DNA from 2 places in the Bacillus aerius genome. Region 1 is predicted to be linked to the other one. Evidence: predicted binding sites of a transcription regulator. Region 1 holds the regulator's gene; the other holds the start of a gene.
The links. The regulator LexA, encoded in region 1, represses DNA repair genes until DNA is damaged. The targets are predictions, from matches to a motif close to CGAACATATGTTCG.
Positions count from the first base shown of each region.

Region 1 (6,374 bases):
CTACTAAATATCAGTCATTTTTACAACAAATCACGCTTTAAGTCGCAAGCCCTTTTTCATATTCTTGGTACCTTCTATGGACGGTTGCTTTTGAAATGTCAAAACCAAGTGCCTGCAATGTCGCTGCAATTTCAGCGAATGTCATGTTGTTTTTTCTTAATCGAACAATTTCAGAAATCGGTACTTCAATACGTTCGCGGCCAGGCGCCTGTTCTTGGTGTTTTAAATTTAGTTCGGGTTGATACCCTCGCTCAACAGCTTTTTTCATCCCACGCTTAATTTTCAAATTATGAATTTTCCGCTGATACTCTTCTACAACGCCTACAATTTCAATGACCATCTCGTCTGCTTCTGAAAGCTCAAGCTCTCCTCTATGAAATACGCTGTACACCTTGACTTTTTCTTTAAACAGACAATGAAGAAGAGCGATTTTCGCCTGCCCTCTTCCAAGGCGTGTCTCATCTTGAATGAGAACAGCATCGATTTCTTCCTCTTTCAGCGCAGCCAGCATGTCAAAAACACCGTCACGATCAAGATCGTATCCACTCGCTTTTTCTTTAATCACTTTGACTACATTCATCTTTTGCGCTGCAGCTAAAGCAAGCAGTTCTTCTTCTTGTCTTTTAAGCGAGGTTTCTTGCTCTTCTTTGGCAGTACTTACTCTCGCATAAATGATTGCATTCATGTCTTCAATCGACCTTTCTACTGTACTGTTGCAAGTTGATATACGACTGGATGCTCTTTTTTAACTGGAATCACAAGGATATCTCCCGGCTGGATGTCAGTTGAAGCGAGATCATTGTGTTCAGTTACCCAGTCAATAAAAGCATTTTTATCGATTGATTTACTGTCGTTTACTTGATCAGCTAATCCCCAAAGAGTATCACCTGATTGAACCTCTATTTTAACATATTGATTTGGATCATTATGGCTAGTGACTGCAATAAGTGAGAGAAATATGCCAACGATGAATGAGAATAGCCCAATAAAAATAATAGATTCCTTTAACCTCATAATGTCATCTCTCCTAATAGAATGTGTGTTCGTTCTTTCTGACACTCATTATAAATACGAACAAACGTTTCTGTCAAACGTTTTTTTCGAACCTATGTTTGTACTGTTAGGAAAAACATGCTATAATTTCTTTAAAATTGACGTTTTGAGGTGCAAAAGATGACGAAGCTATCAAAAAGACAACTCGATATCCTGAAATTCATAAAAGAAGAAGTAAAAAGCAAGGGTTATCCCCCATCCGTTCGTGAAATTGGCGAAGCTGTCGGTCTAGCATCAAGTTCAACTGTCCATGGACATTTAGCTAGACTAGAAACGAAAGGTTTAATTAGAAGAGACCCGACGAAACCTAGAGCGATCGAAGTACTAGATGAAGAGGAAATGAATATTCCAAAAAGCGCTGTAATGAATGTTCCAGTCATCGGAAAAGTCACAGCAGGCTTGCCTATCACGGCTGTTGAGAATGTAGAAGAATATTTCCCACTTCCAGAAACTTTTGCAGCACCAGATGAACAAGTATTTATGCTTGAAATTATGGGAGAAAGTATGATCGATGCAGGTATTTTGGACAAAGACTACGTGATTGTGCGTCAGCAAAGCACTGCCAACAATGGAGATATTGTGGTGGCTATGACAGAAGAAGATGAAGCAACAGTGAAACGTTTTTATAAGGAAGATACACACTTTAGATTACAGCCCGAGAATCCATCAATGGAACCGATTATTTTACAGAATGTGAGTATACTAGGTAAAGTGATTGGCGTATTTAGAAATATTCATTAAAAAAAGCCGGTATTTCATCAATTGCTGATGAGAGCCGGCTTTTTCTTTTATGAACAAGAATATGCAAGAATACTAGAGCTTGGGAACGAGCCAAATGTAAAGTTCGGCCATATGAAACCCGTTGTACGGCCAAAAGGCTGCGAGGAAAGAACATACATGAGAAATACTTGACCGTTTCTAAGGAACACAATGGTCCACCTTCTATTACATCCAGCTGCAAATTGAACCGTTTGCTGGCTTCCGCCTACACTCTGCCCTGCAATGAGCGGCTGCATACTTTGAGGCTGAGAAACTGCTTGTTGATATTGCGAGATGATATGCTGCGGCGGGGCTGGCGGGACCGACTGTCCTCCTGCACCTTGCCCTTGCCCAGTTCCTCCAAATGGCAAGCCGGGAAATCCTCCAACTTGAGAAATAGGAAACGCCGGCATGCTTTGTACCTGCCGATCGTACAAGTACCCATTCCACGTACCTTCATATGGATTATACATACTAAACACCACTTTCTTAGACATTCATCACGACAGTATATGTCATACATAAAAAAAGAGTGTTGAGGAGACAAATAGAAATCTTTCCAAAAGACGTTTTATTCTTCTTTAGAACGGTTAAATACTAATGAGGAAGAAAAAAATAAAAAAATGAAAACTTTTTGTCTCCCTCAAACGTTATATAGATAGAAAGTAAAGAAATAAAAAACATTTAGATTTAATGCTTGTAATATCTATGTAACTATTGTAACATTTGTAACATAAGAAGTTTTCATTGAGAAAAGGAGGCAATCGCCTTGAAAAAATTATTTGTTTTATTAACCGCTATTATGCTTATGATCTCATTACAAACAACAACACTGGCCGCTTCCAAAAAATCAGCCGCTTTGACAAATAAAGAAGCGTTACATATTGCCCTTGATGCAAGAGAACACTTTTGGAGTGCGATGTCAGGCTACAACATTAAAGAGCATTCAGATTACAAATTAAAATCATTTACTTATAAAGATATGACTTACAACTACCTGTCTAAAACATTTGATACAAAGAAAAAACTAAACAGCTATCTATCTCAAGTTTTCACAAAAGATGCCATTACTCACGGTTTAAAAGACTATCAGTTCATCGTTCATAAAGGAAAAATGGCTGTGCCAGTTGGTGACGGAGACAATATGCTTAATTGGGATAAGGCAACACCTAAACTCGTCTCTAAGAAAAGTACAATCCGCACATACGAATTCACAGTTCCAACACTTGATGGACGCAAAGTAAAACGTACTGTCACTTTCGAGAAAGTACAAAACGAGTGGAAAGTAACAAAAATTGACGCTGTGATCTAAATAAAAACCAGGCCGTTTACTAGGCCTGGTTTTTATATGGATGAAAATTCAGTCATACGATCTAAAGCGTGAGCAAGTGATGAAGCCGTTTGAAATTCATTAAAAGGAAGTCCAAGCTGTACAGCCGTTTGAGCAATTTCTGGTCTAATCCCTGAAATGGTCGTATCAACCCCAATTAACCGAAGTGACGTGACAAGATCAAAGATTTGATGTGCTACCATCGTATCAATGATGACGACACCTGATAAATCAATACATAAATGTTGAACACCTTTTTGCGAACACTGTTTTAATGTATTTTCTAAGATAATCTTTGCTCGCGCAGTGTCAATATCTCCAACTAAAGGCAATAAGGCAACATGACTTTTTAACACAATGACTGGGGAACTCAGCTCATAAATCATGTCTCTTTGTGCAACGAGTTTTTTGGTGGTATTTTTCACATATTGCTGAATAAAGACATGAATTGAAATGTTAAATGCCTCAGATATCAAATCATACCAATAAAATATTCGATCAATGTCAATATCACCTTGATGCTGTTTTATAAACTCTTTTAAGTAATGAAGAACCACTCTTTGATTGGACATATATTCTCTCACGACGTAATCTAATGGCGTGTTCAAGTGCTTCGGATCACTTGCTAAGTCTTCAGACCATTTTTTAAATTTCGTATGTAAATACGTCTTGTCTTCAATAAGTGCGCGGATAAAATGCTGATAATAATCTTGATTTTGCCGTTTTAGCTCTGCTATGATGCTGGAATCTGTTGAACGATAAATGGATTCTGGATCATCATCCTCAATTGATTCATACCATGTTTCAGTCAGTTTCTCTGCATGTTGCATGAAAAAATCGTATTATGCACGGTTCTTTTCCATAAGCATATGTCCCTTCACATTTTCTACTTGTCAGTCTTTGTACCTGATGGATTGATTGTACCACTGAATCTTTTGTACCTGCTAGCTCGAATACGCTCCTGTTGAACAAAAAGAGCCCCTCTCAAGGAGCCTCTTGTCTATGTTTATTTAACAATAAATAAAATTCGTTTCCCGTCAGGATACCCGCTGATTTGATGCCCGACCCATGAACCAGCGCCTCTATTATCTGATGGACTGACATATTGAACGCTCGCCCCCTTTCCTCCTTCAAGACACACCGCCATCGGCCATTCATCCCGGTCAAAACCAGGTTTTGTGGGAATTCCTTTTAATGATTCTTGCCTGCGGGCATCTGCCCCATTTCGGTCAATGGTACACACGTCTGAGTGCCCTTTTCGAATAGCTTCTTGAATATGACTGCCTGTTTCAGGATACCGTTCCTTAGGAAATTGAATCACATGATCATAACGATCTGCTCCTTTTGCGGAACGATCCTCTCCAAAACCACCTAATAATGCACCCATCCAAATGACAAAACAAAGAACGACAGCAGCGATCCAGCCTTTTCTCATCTTCAAAAGCTCGTGACCTCCTCATACTTTTGATGAAATGATGTTGACTTGAAGGGAATGAGTCATTTTTAATGTATGAGTGGCTGAGTGATGACATGTGAAAAACATGAGCTGAATCTTCCTGGATACTGATCCATAAGAAAAAACGAATGATCTCTTCATCATTCGCCTTGTTCTACTTAAGATATTTCATCTACCCTATATAATGTTTCGTTTTGTGAAGACATCTCGGATGGCATCCCCTCTTCAGCTGATGTGGATCGTTTATATTCTTCAGATGAGATGACTGTACCATGTGATTTAATCCAGCTAACCAATTTGCTGTTAGCTGATGACTGATTGTCTGGTAATAAAAAGTATTTCACCTTTCCTTGTTGAATAAGTGCTTTTAATTTGTTGACATTCAAAATAGGATCTGTCCCATTAAAACCGCCTAAAGCCATGACATTCTCATCTTCATCAATGATATATGGCGCTGCGGTAACAGTCGTAAGCGTTGCAAATAAATACGTTTCACCTGTTTGATGAGCCTTTAAATAAGTGAGTAAGCCTTGATCGACACTAGATGTAAACATGTTCCCACCTCGTGAACTAGCCAGCTGTACACCTGCCTCTGGAAGAACAGCATTTCCACCATATATGATTGGGGTGGAGGACCAAAAACCTGGAAACAGTAACAGCGTTGTCAAAGCAGTGATGAGCAGTCGTTTCATGATCAATTGTTTTTCTCTGTACATCAGCAATAGGATAGCGATACTTGTTCCCGCAATGGCAATGGCATACATCCAAATACTACTGATTTGAGTCGTATAGTTACTCAAAATATACCCTTGGAAGATGGCTGTAACAGCGATTGCTGCTGGAAGCAAATAAGCAGATATTCCTTTGTTTGCCTTAAATAACTCTCCCATCTTCTTAGCTCCTATGCCGCATAGTGCTGCAATAGGCGGGGCAAGCATAATGAGATAGTAATGGTGAAAGAAACCCGCAATACTAAAGAATCCGGCAGCAGGAATCAACCATGCTGTCCAAAACATCGTTTGTTTCCATTCATTTAATTGAGCTTTTCTCTCCTTCCACCAGCTGATGATCATCCCTAAAAGCCCAAACAAAGCAAACGGCAGCATCCAGCCGATTTGACCTGACAATGCAGATTGAAATAAACGAAATATACCGGGATTCCCAGTGCCATACATATTCATACTTTGTTGACCTACAGCACTTCCAGGCGGAGAACCACCACCTGAACCATGTTGAGGTGGCATCATTTGATTTGGGGATGGAGACGGCTGATTTCTGTTTGACTGATCCTCTGACGAATTTCCTAATCCAGAATTGTCTGGCATCATCATACCTGCTTGCTGGTTCATGTCACCAAAGGATTTCCCTGTCGTCTGACCAAGCAGCCGTTCCGTGCCGTTATACCCAAAGGCAAGTTCTAACACTGAATTTGTTTGGCTGCTTCCCACATAAGGGCGCTCACTTTCAGCTGTCATATCTACAGCAACTGCCCACGATAGAGATAAGCAGACTAATACGACGATCGAGCATAAGAGAGAGAAAATTTTCTTTTTTAACGGTACGCGAGCAGCAATGAAATAGTAGAAAATAAATGCTGGAACGACCATAAACGCTTGCAGCATCTTCATATTAAATCCTACCGCTACCAAAGCGAAGGCCATAAGAAGCCAGCGCATCTTTCCGCTTTTTACAGCACGCATCAAGAAATATGTACCCGCAAGTAATGTGAAGACGAGCATACTGTCTATATTGTTTGTTCTGCTCACAGCTGCGGCA
Region 1 covers NZ_JARYHO010000001.1:1,764,153-1,770,526, reverse strand. The annotation lists gene M2353_RS09030 (YneB family resolvase-like protein) at 38-685, opposite strand; gene yneA (cell division suppressor protein YneA) at 703-1,014, opposite strand; gene lexA (transcriptional repressor LexA) at 1,174-1,794, shown strand; gene M2353_RS09015 (hypothetical protein) at 1,842-2,285, opposite strand; gene M2353_RS09010 (IseA DL-endopeptidase inhibitor family protein) at 2,582-3,124, shown strand; gene M2353_RS09005 (STAS domain-containing protein) at 3,157-3,972, opposite strand; gene M2353_RS09000 (NucA/NucB deoxyribonuclease domain-containing protein) at 4,149-4,529, opposite strand; gene M2353_RS08995 (glycosyltransferase family 39 protein) at 4,757-6,374, opposite strand, start outside.

Region 2 (6,374 bases), 1.4 Mb from region 1:
AAAAAGTACCATCTGACATGCCGAATTCGATATCTACTCCATGTCCATAAAGTTCTTCTACTTGTTTTGTCATTTTCGTGATTTGGATCAATTGATCATCTCGAAGACAAAATTGGCCAGCCATCTCCTCACCTACGGGTTGTTCAACGACGCCCTCTTGACAGGGGACAATTTGCACTTCTTTTGTTCCTAGTGATTTTTTAATTGAGTACGTTTCTTTGTTTACAATAAATGTATCTGGCGTCACAAGGCCGGAGACGATGGCTTCTCCTAGTCCATAGCTTGCAGTCATCATGACTTCGTTTGTTTTTCCTGATACAGGATTCTCACTAAAGATGACACCAGAGATTTCAGAATGGATCAATCCTTGTACAACAACAGCCATGAGCGGCATCTCTTCCTCATTCTCAATCATTTCTTCCTTATATTCTGCGACTCTTGCTGCGAAGTAAGACGACCAACATTCTTTGACGGCTTGCAAGAATTCTTCATTTGTTTTGATATTTAAATAGGTCTCGTATTGACCTGCAAAGGAGGCGCCTTCGAGATCTTCCGCAACAGAAGAGGATCGCACTGCAACGGATGGATATGTTTTCAACAATGATTGAAAGGATGAAAGTAATTCTGTCTCCATTTGTGAAGGAAACGAAGCTTCTGTGATTTTTCGGGCAAGATTTTGATCAGTTGGATGGAGATTGTGATATGAAAGAAAGCTTGCAAAGCTGTTCGTTTTAATAATAAATCCATCTGGAACTGGCAGTCCGTGATTGTTTAATTTAATTAAATTCACGCCTTTTGCCCCTGCGAGTGATGCGGATTCTTCAGCCGCATGAAATAATACTGAATACATGGGAATGCCCCCTTATCCAAATAGCCAATGGTTTCATTTGTCTCTTTTTGTTTTTTAAAATGATAGTGCGCACTATCATTTTCATCATAGAATTTATTGGATGTAACTGTCAAAGACGTAAAGACCTATCTTTAGAAAGGGGACGTTTTCACTAATTTTCCTCCTCATCTATATCAAAAGTCTTCAACCGAGAAGAAAAAAGCTGAAATTGAAAACTGTGAATTGTTCATTATGCCAATCTTTACTATAATCAAGGGAGTAGACCATGTAGAGGGAGGGTTTTTGTGATTACAAAAGCCATATTTGCACTTGTTTTTCCTTTCTTGCTCGTTATTTTATTTTCAAAGGTTACTTATAATCATTACGTTGGCATTGCATTAACAGCAGCGCTTTTATTTGCTTCGTATATGAAAGGCTATACAGAAACCTACTTTATCGTAGGATTAGATATTATTTCTTTAGTGGCCGGGGCATTGTTTATGGCCAAGAAAGAAGTCGAAAAAAGAGAGAAGGCTGAAAAACATCATTGATGTGATCCCTCTTGATGAATAGAAAATGTTTTTGATTGCAGGAGCTGTGCTTACGATTCTAGTGAGTGCAGCTTTCTTTTTTATGGTTTTTCTGCTGATCGAATATCTCGCTCCAAAATGTTCCATACTGAAAGGAAGGTTTCTTTAGAGGGTTATGAGCCACGGCAGAGAGGGTATGGTTGTATTGGAAATAAAAATCAAGTCAGACACGAACTTTAGTTCGTATTTTTGTGTTCTTTTATGATAATATATTCATTAGATAGATTTCGTAACGAAACGGAGGCTTTGATGTGAGTGACCGCTTTGAATTAGTTTCTAACTATCAGCCCCAAGGGGATCAGCCAAAAGCCATTGAAAAGCTTGTGGAGGGCATCCATCAGGGGAAACAGCATCAAACGCTGTTAGGTGCTACAGGTACGGGAAAGACCTTTACTGTATCCAACCTGATCAAAGAAGTGAACAAACCAACACTTGTCATTGCGCATAACAAGACACTTGCCGGACAATTATACAGCGAGTTTAAGGAATTCTTTCCGAATAATGCTGTCGAATATTTTGTGAGTTATTATGATTATTACCAGCCTGAGGCGTATGTGCCTCAAACTGATACATTTATTGAAAAGGATGCCAGCATTAATGATGAGATCGATAAGCTAAGGCACTCCGCCACATCCTCATTATTTGAGCGGAGAGATGTCATCATCATTGCCAGTGTGTCCTGTATTTATGGCTTAGGTTCTCCTGAAGAATACAGAGAGCTTGTGCTGTCTTTACGAACTGAAATGGAAATTGAACGAAATCAACTGCTGCGTAAGCTTGTGGATATTCAGTATTCTCGTAATGATATAGATTTTCAGCGCGGAACCTTCAGAGTTCGAGGAGACGTCGTTGAAATTTTTCCTGCTTCACGAGATGAGCATTGTATCAGAGTGGAGTTTTTCGGTGATGAAATTGAACGTATTCGTGAAGTAGATGCTCTCACTGGAGAAATTCTCGGTGATCGTGACCACGTTGCTATTTTCCCAGCATCTCACTTCGTCACAAGAGAAGAAAAGATGGAAAAAGCGATTATTAATATTGAAAAAGAGCTTGAGGAACAGTTGGAAAAGCTTCGTGAAAACGGAAAACTGCTTGAAGCACAGCGTCTTGAGCAGCGGACAAGGTATGACCTTGAGATGATGAGAGAGATGGGCTTTTGTTCAGGGATTGAGAACTACTCAAGACATCTCACCTTACGTCCGCCTGGTTCAACACCTTACACATTGCTTGATTATTTTCCGGATGATTTTATGATTGTTGTCGATGAGTCACACGTGACCATCCCGCAAATTCGCGCCATGTACAATGGGGACCAGGCAAGAAAACAAGTGCTTGTTGATCACGGATTCCGTCTGCCGTCAGCACTTGATAATAGACCACTCACATTTGCTGAGTTTGAAAAACACATTAATCATATTGTGCATGTATCCGCAACACCTGGCCCATACGAGCTTGAGAAAACGCCAGAGGTTGTGGAACAAATTATTCGTCCAACCGGTTTGCTTGATCCAATCATTGAAGTCCGTCCAATTGAAGGACAAATCGATGACTTAATTGGGGAAATTCATGCAAGGGTTGAGAAAAATGAGCGTGTGCTTGTGACGACTTTAACTAAGAAAATGTCTGAGGATCTGACAGATTATCTGAAAGAAATCGGAATCAAGGTCAATTATCTGCACTCAGAAATTAAGACACTAGAGCGGATTGAGATTATTCGTGATTTACGTCTCGGAAAATATGATGTGCTTGTTGGGATCAACCTTCTTCGAGAAGGTTTGGATATTCCAGAGGTGTCGCTCGTGGCGATTTTAGATGCGGATAAAGAAGGCTTTTTACGTTCAGAAAGATCCCTCATCCAGACGATTGGCCGTGCTGCAAGAAATGCAGAAGGCCGGGTTATTATGTATGCAGACAATATGACGAAATCAATGGACATTGCCATACAAGAAACAAAGCGGAGACGTGAGCAGCAAGAAGCGTATAATGAGAAATTTGGTATCACTCCGCAAACGATCCATAAGAAGATTCGAGATGTGATCAAGGCAACAAAAGTACATGAGGATTCAGAAGAATACGAAACAAAAGCAGCACCAAAGTTGTCAAAAATGAGCAAAAAAGAACGAGAAAAAGTGATCGAAAACATCGAGATGGAAATGAAAGATGCAGCAAAAGCGCTTGATTTTGAAAAAGCAGCAGAATTAAGAGATCTATTGCTAGAGCTAAAAGCGGAAGGATGAATGCCAGATGGCTATGGAACGAATAGAGGTGAAAGGGGCAAGAGCCCACAACCTTAAAAATATTGATGTCAATATCCCGCGCGATCAGCTAGTGGTCATTACAGGTTTATCTGGTTCGGGAAAATCGTCGCTTGCCTTCGATACCATTTATGCAGAAGGTCAGCGCAGGTATGTTGAATCACTGTCAGCCTATGCACGTCAATTTCTCGGTCAAATGGACAAACCAGATGTAGATGCGATTGAAGGGCTTTCTCCAGCGATTAGTATTGACCAGAAAACGACAAGCAGGAACCCTCGATCAACCGTTGGGACTGTTACAGAAATTTATGATTACTTGCGTCTATTATATGCTCGAGTCGGAAAACCGATTTGTCCTATTCATGGGATCGAAATTACATCACAGACGATTGAGCAAATGACAGACCGTATTTTAGAGTATCCAGAACGAACGAAACTACAAGTGCTTGCGCCGATCGTATCTGGACGTAAGGGAACACACGTGAAAGTACTTGATCAAATTCGGAAGCAGGGCTACGTTCGAGTCAGAGTTGATGGCGAGATGGAGGACCTGTCAGAAGAGATTGAGCTTGAAAAGAATAAAAAGCATTCCATTGAAGTGGTGATTGATCGAATTGTCGTGAAAGAAGGTGTGGCTGCACGGTTGTCTGATTCTCTTGAAACGGCACTCCGACTTGGTGAAGGTCGTGTGATGATTGATGTGATTGGACAAGAGGAGCTGTTATTTAGTGAGCATCATGCTTGTCCGCACTGTGGATTCTCTATTGGGGAACTTGAGCCAAGAATGTTCTCGTTTAATAGCCCTTTCGGTGCCTGCTCAAGCTGTGATGGGCTTGGTTCTAAACTAGAAGTAGATCCAGAGCTTGTGATTCCGAATAAGGATTTGACTTTACGTCAGCATGCCATTGCCCCATGGGAGCCTCAAAGCTCACAATATTACCCGCAGCTTCTTGAGGCCGTATGTACACACTATGGAATTGACATGGATATTCCAGTAAAAGATATTCCGGCGCATTTATTTGATAAAATTTTATATGGTAGCGGCTCTGAGCTGATTTATTTTAAATATGAAAATGATTTTGGCCAGGTCCGTGAAAATGAAATCGAGTTTGAAGGTGTGCTTCGTAACATTGAACGGCGCTACAAGGAAACGAGCTCCGATTATATTCGGGAGCAGATGGAAAAATATATGGCCAATCAGCCATGTCCGACCTGTAAAGGATATCGCCTGAAAAAAGAAACACTTGCGGTTCTCATCAATGGCAAACATATCGGAGAAATGACCGATTTGTCTGTATCTGATGCCCTTGATTTCTATGAGAAAATTGAGTTGTCTGAGAAAGATTTGCAGATTGCCCAGCTCATTTTACGTGAAATCAAAGAGCGCTTATCCTTCTTAAATAATGTCGGATTAGATTATCTGACATTAAGCCGGTCTGCTGGCACATTATCAGGCGGGGAGGCGCAGCGGATTCGTTTGGCGACACAAATCGGATCAAGACTGACAGGCGTTCTTTATATTTTAGATGAACCATCGATTGGTCTGCATCAACGGGATAATGACCGATTGATTGGAACATTGAAAAACATGCGTGATATCGGAAACACACTGATTGTCGTAGAACATGATGAAGATACGATGCTTGCCGCTGATTATCTCATTGATATTGGACCAGGTGCAGGGGTTCATGGAGGAGAAGTGATTTCAGCTGGAACGCCAGAAGAAGTCATGAAGGACGCAAAATCGTTGACTGGACAATATTTATCTGGTGAGAAATTCATCCCGCTTCCGATTGAGAGACGAAAGCCTGACGGCCGCTTCATTGAGATTAAAGGGGCAAAAGAAAACAACCTTAAAAACGTGAATGCGAAGTTTCCTTTAGGTGTCTTTACCGCTGTGACGGGTGTGTCAGGATCAGGGAAAAGTACACTTGTGAATGAAATTTTATTGAAATCCCTTGCCCAAAAACTGCACAGAGCAAAAGCGAAGCCAGGACAGCACAAAGAAATCAAAGGAATGGATCACTTAGACAAAGTCATTGATATTGATCAATCTCCAATTGGCCGTACACCAAGATCCAATCCTGCTACGTATACAGGTGTATTTGATGACGTGCGGGATGTGTTTGCGCAAACCAATGAAGCGAAGGTGCGAGGCTATAAAAAAGGGCGATTCAGCTTTAACGTGAAAGGTGGACGCTGCGAAGCATGTCGTGGAGATGGCATTATTAAAATTGAAATGCACTTTTTACCTGATGTATATGTGCCTTGTGAAGTGTGTCACGGGAAACGTTATAACCGCGAGACGTTAGAGGTCACGTATAAAGGGAAAAATATTTCCGATGTGCTTGAAATGACGGTAGAGGACGCACTTCAATTTTTCGAGAATATCCCGAAAATTAAGCGGAAGCTGCAAACGATCTTTGATGTTGGATTAGGATACATTACACTTGGGCAGCCTGCCACGACATTGTCTGGTGGAGAGGCGCAGCGCGTGAAATTGGCATCCGAGCTTCACCGCCGTTCAAACGGAAGATCCTTGTATATTTTAGACGAACCGACAACCGGTCTTCATGTGGATGATATTGCTAGGTTGTTAAAAGTGCTCCAACGCTTGGTCGAAAACGGGGATACGGTATTGGTCATTGAGCACAACCTTGATATTATTAAGGCAGCCGATTACCTTGTTGATCTAGGACC
Region 2 covers NZ_JARYHO010000001.1:3,196,294-3,202,667, reverse strand. The annotation lists gene M2353_RS16690 (PEP/pyruvate-binding domain-containing protein) at 1-850, opposite strand, end outside; gene M2353_RS16685 (CsbA family protein) at 1,135-1,380, shown strand; gene uvrB (excinuclease ABC subunit UvrB) at 1,671-3,656, shown strand; gene uvrA (excinuclease ABC subunit UvrA) at 3,664-6,374, shown strand, end outside.
Region 2: the regulator LexA is predicted to act here: its motif matches at 1,590-1,603, upstream of uvrB (excinuclease ABC subunit UvrB).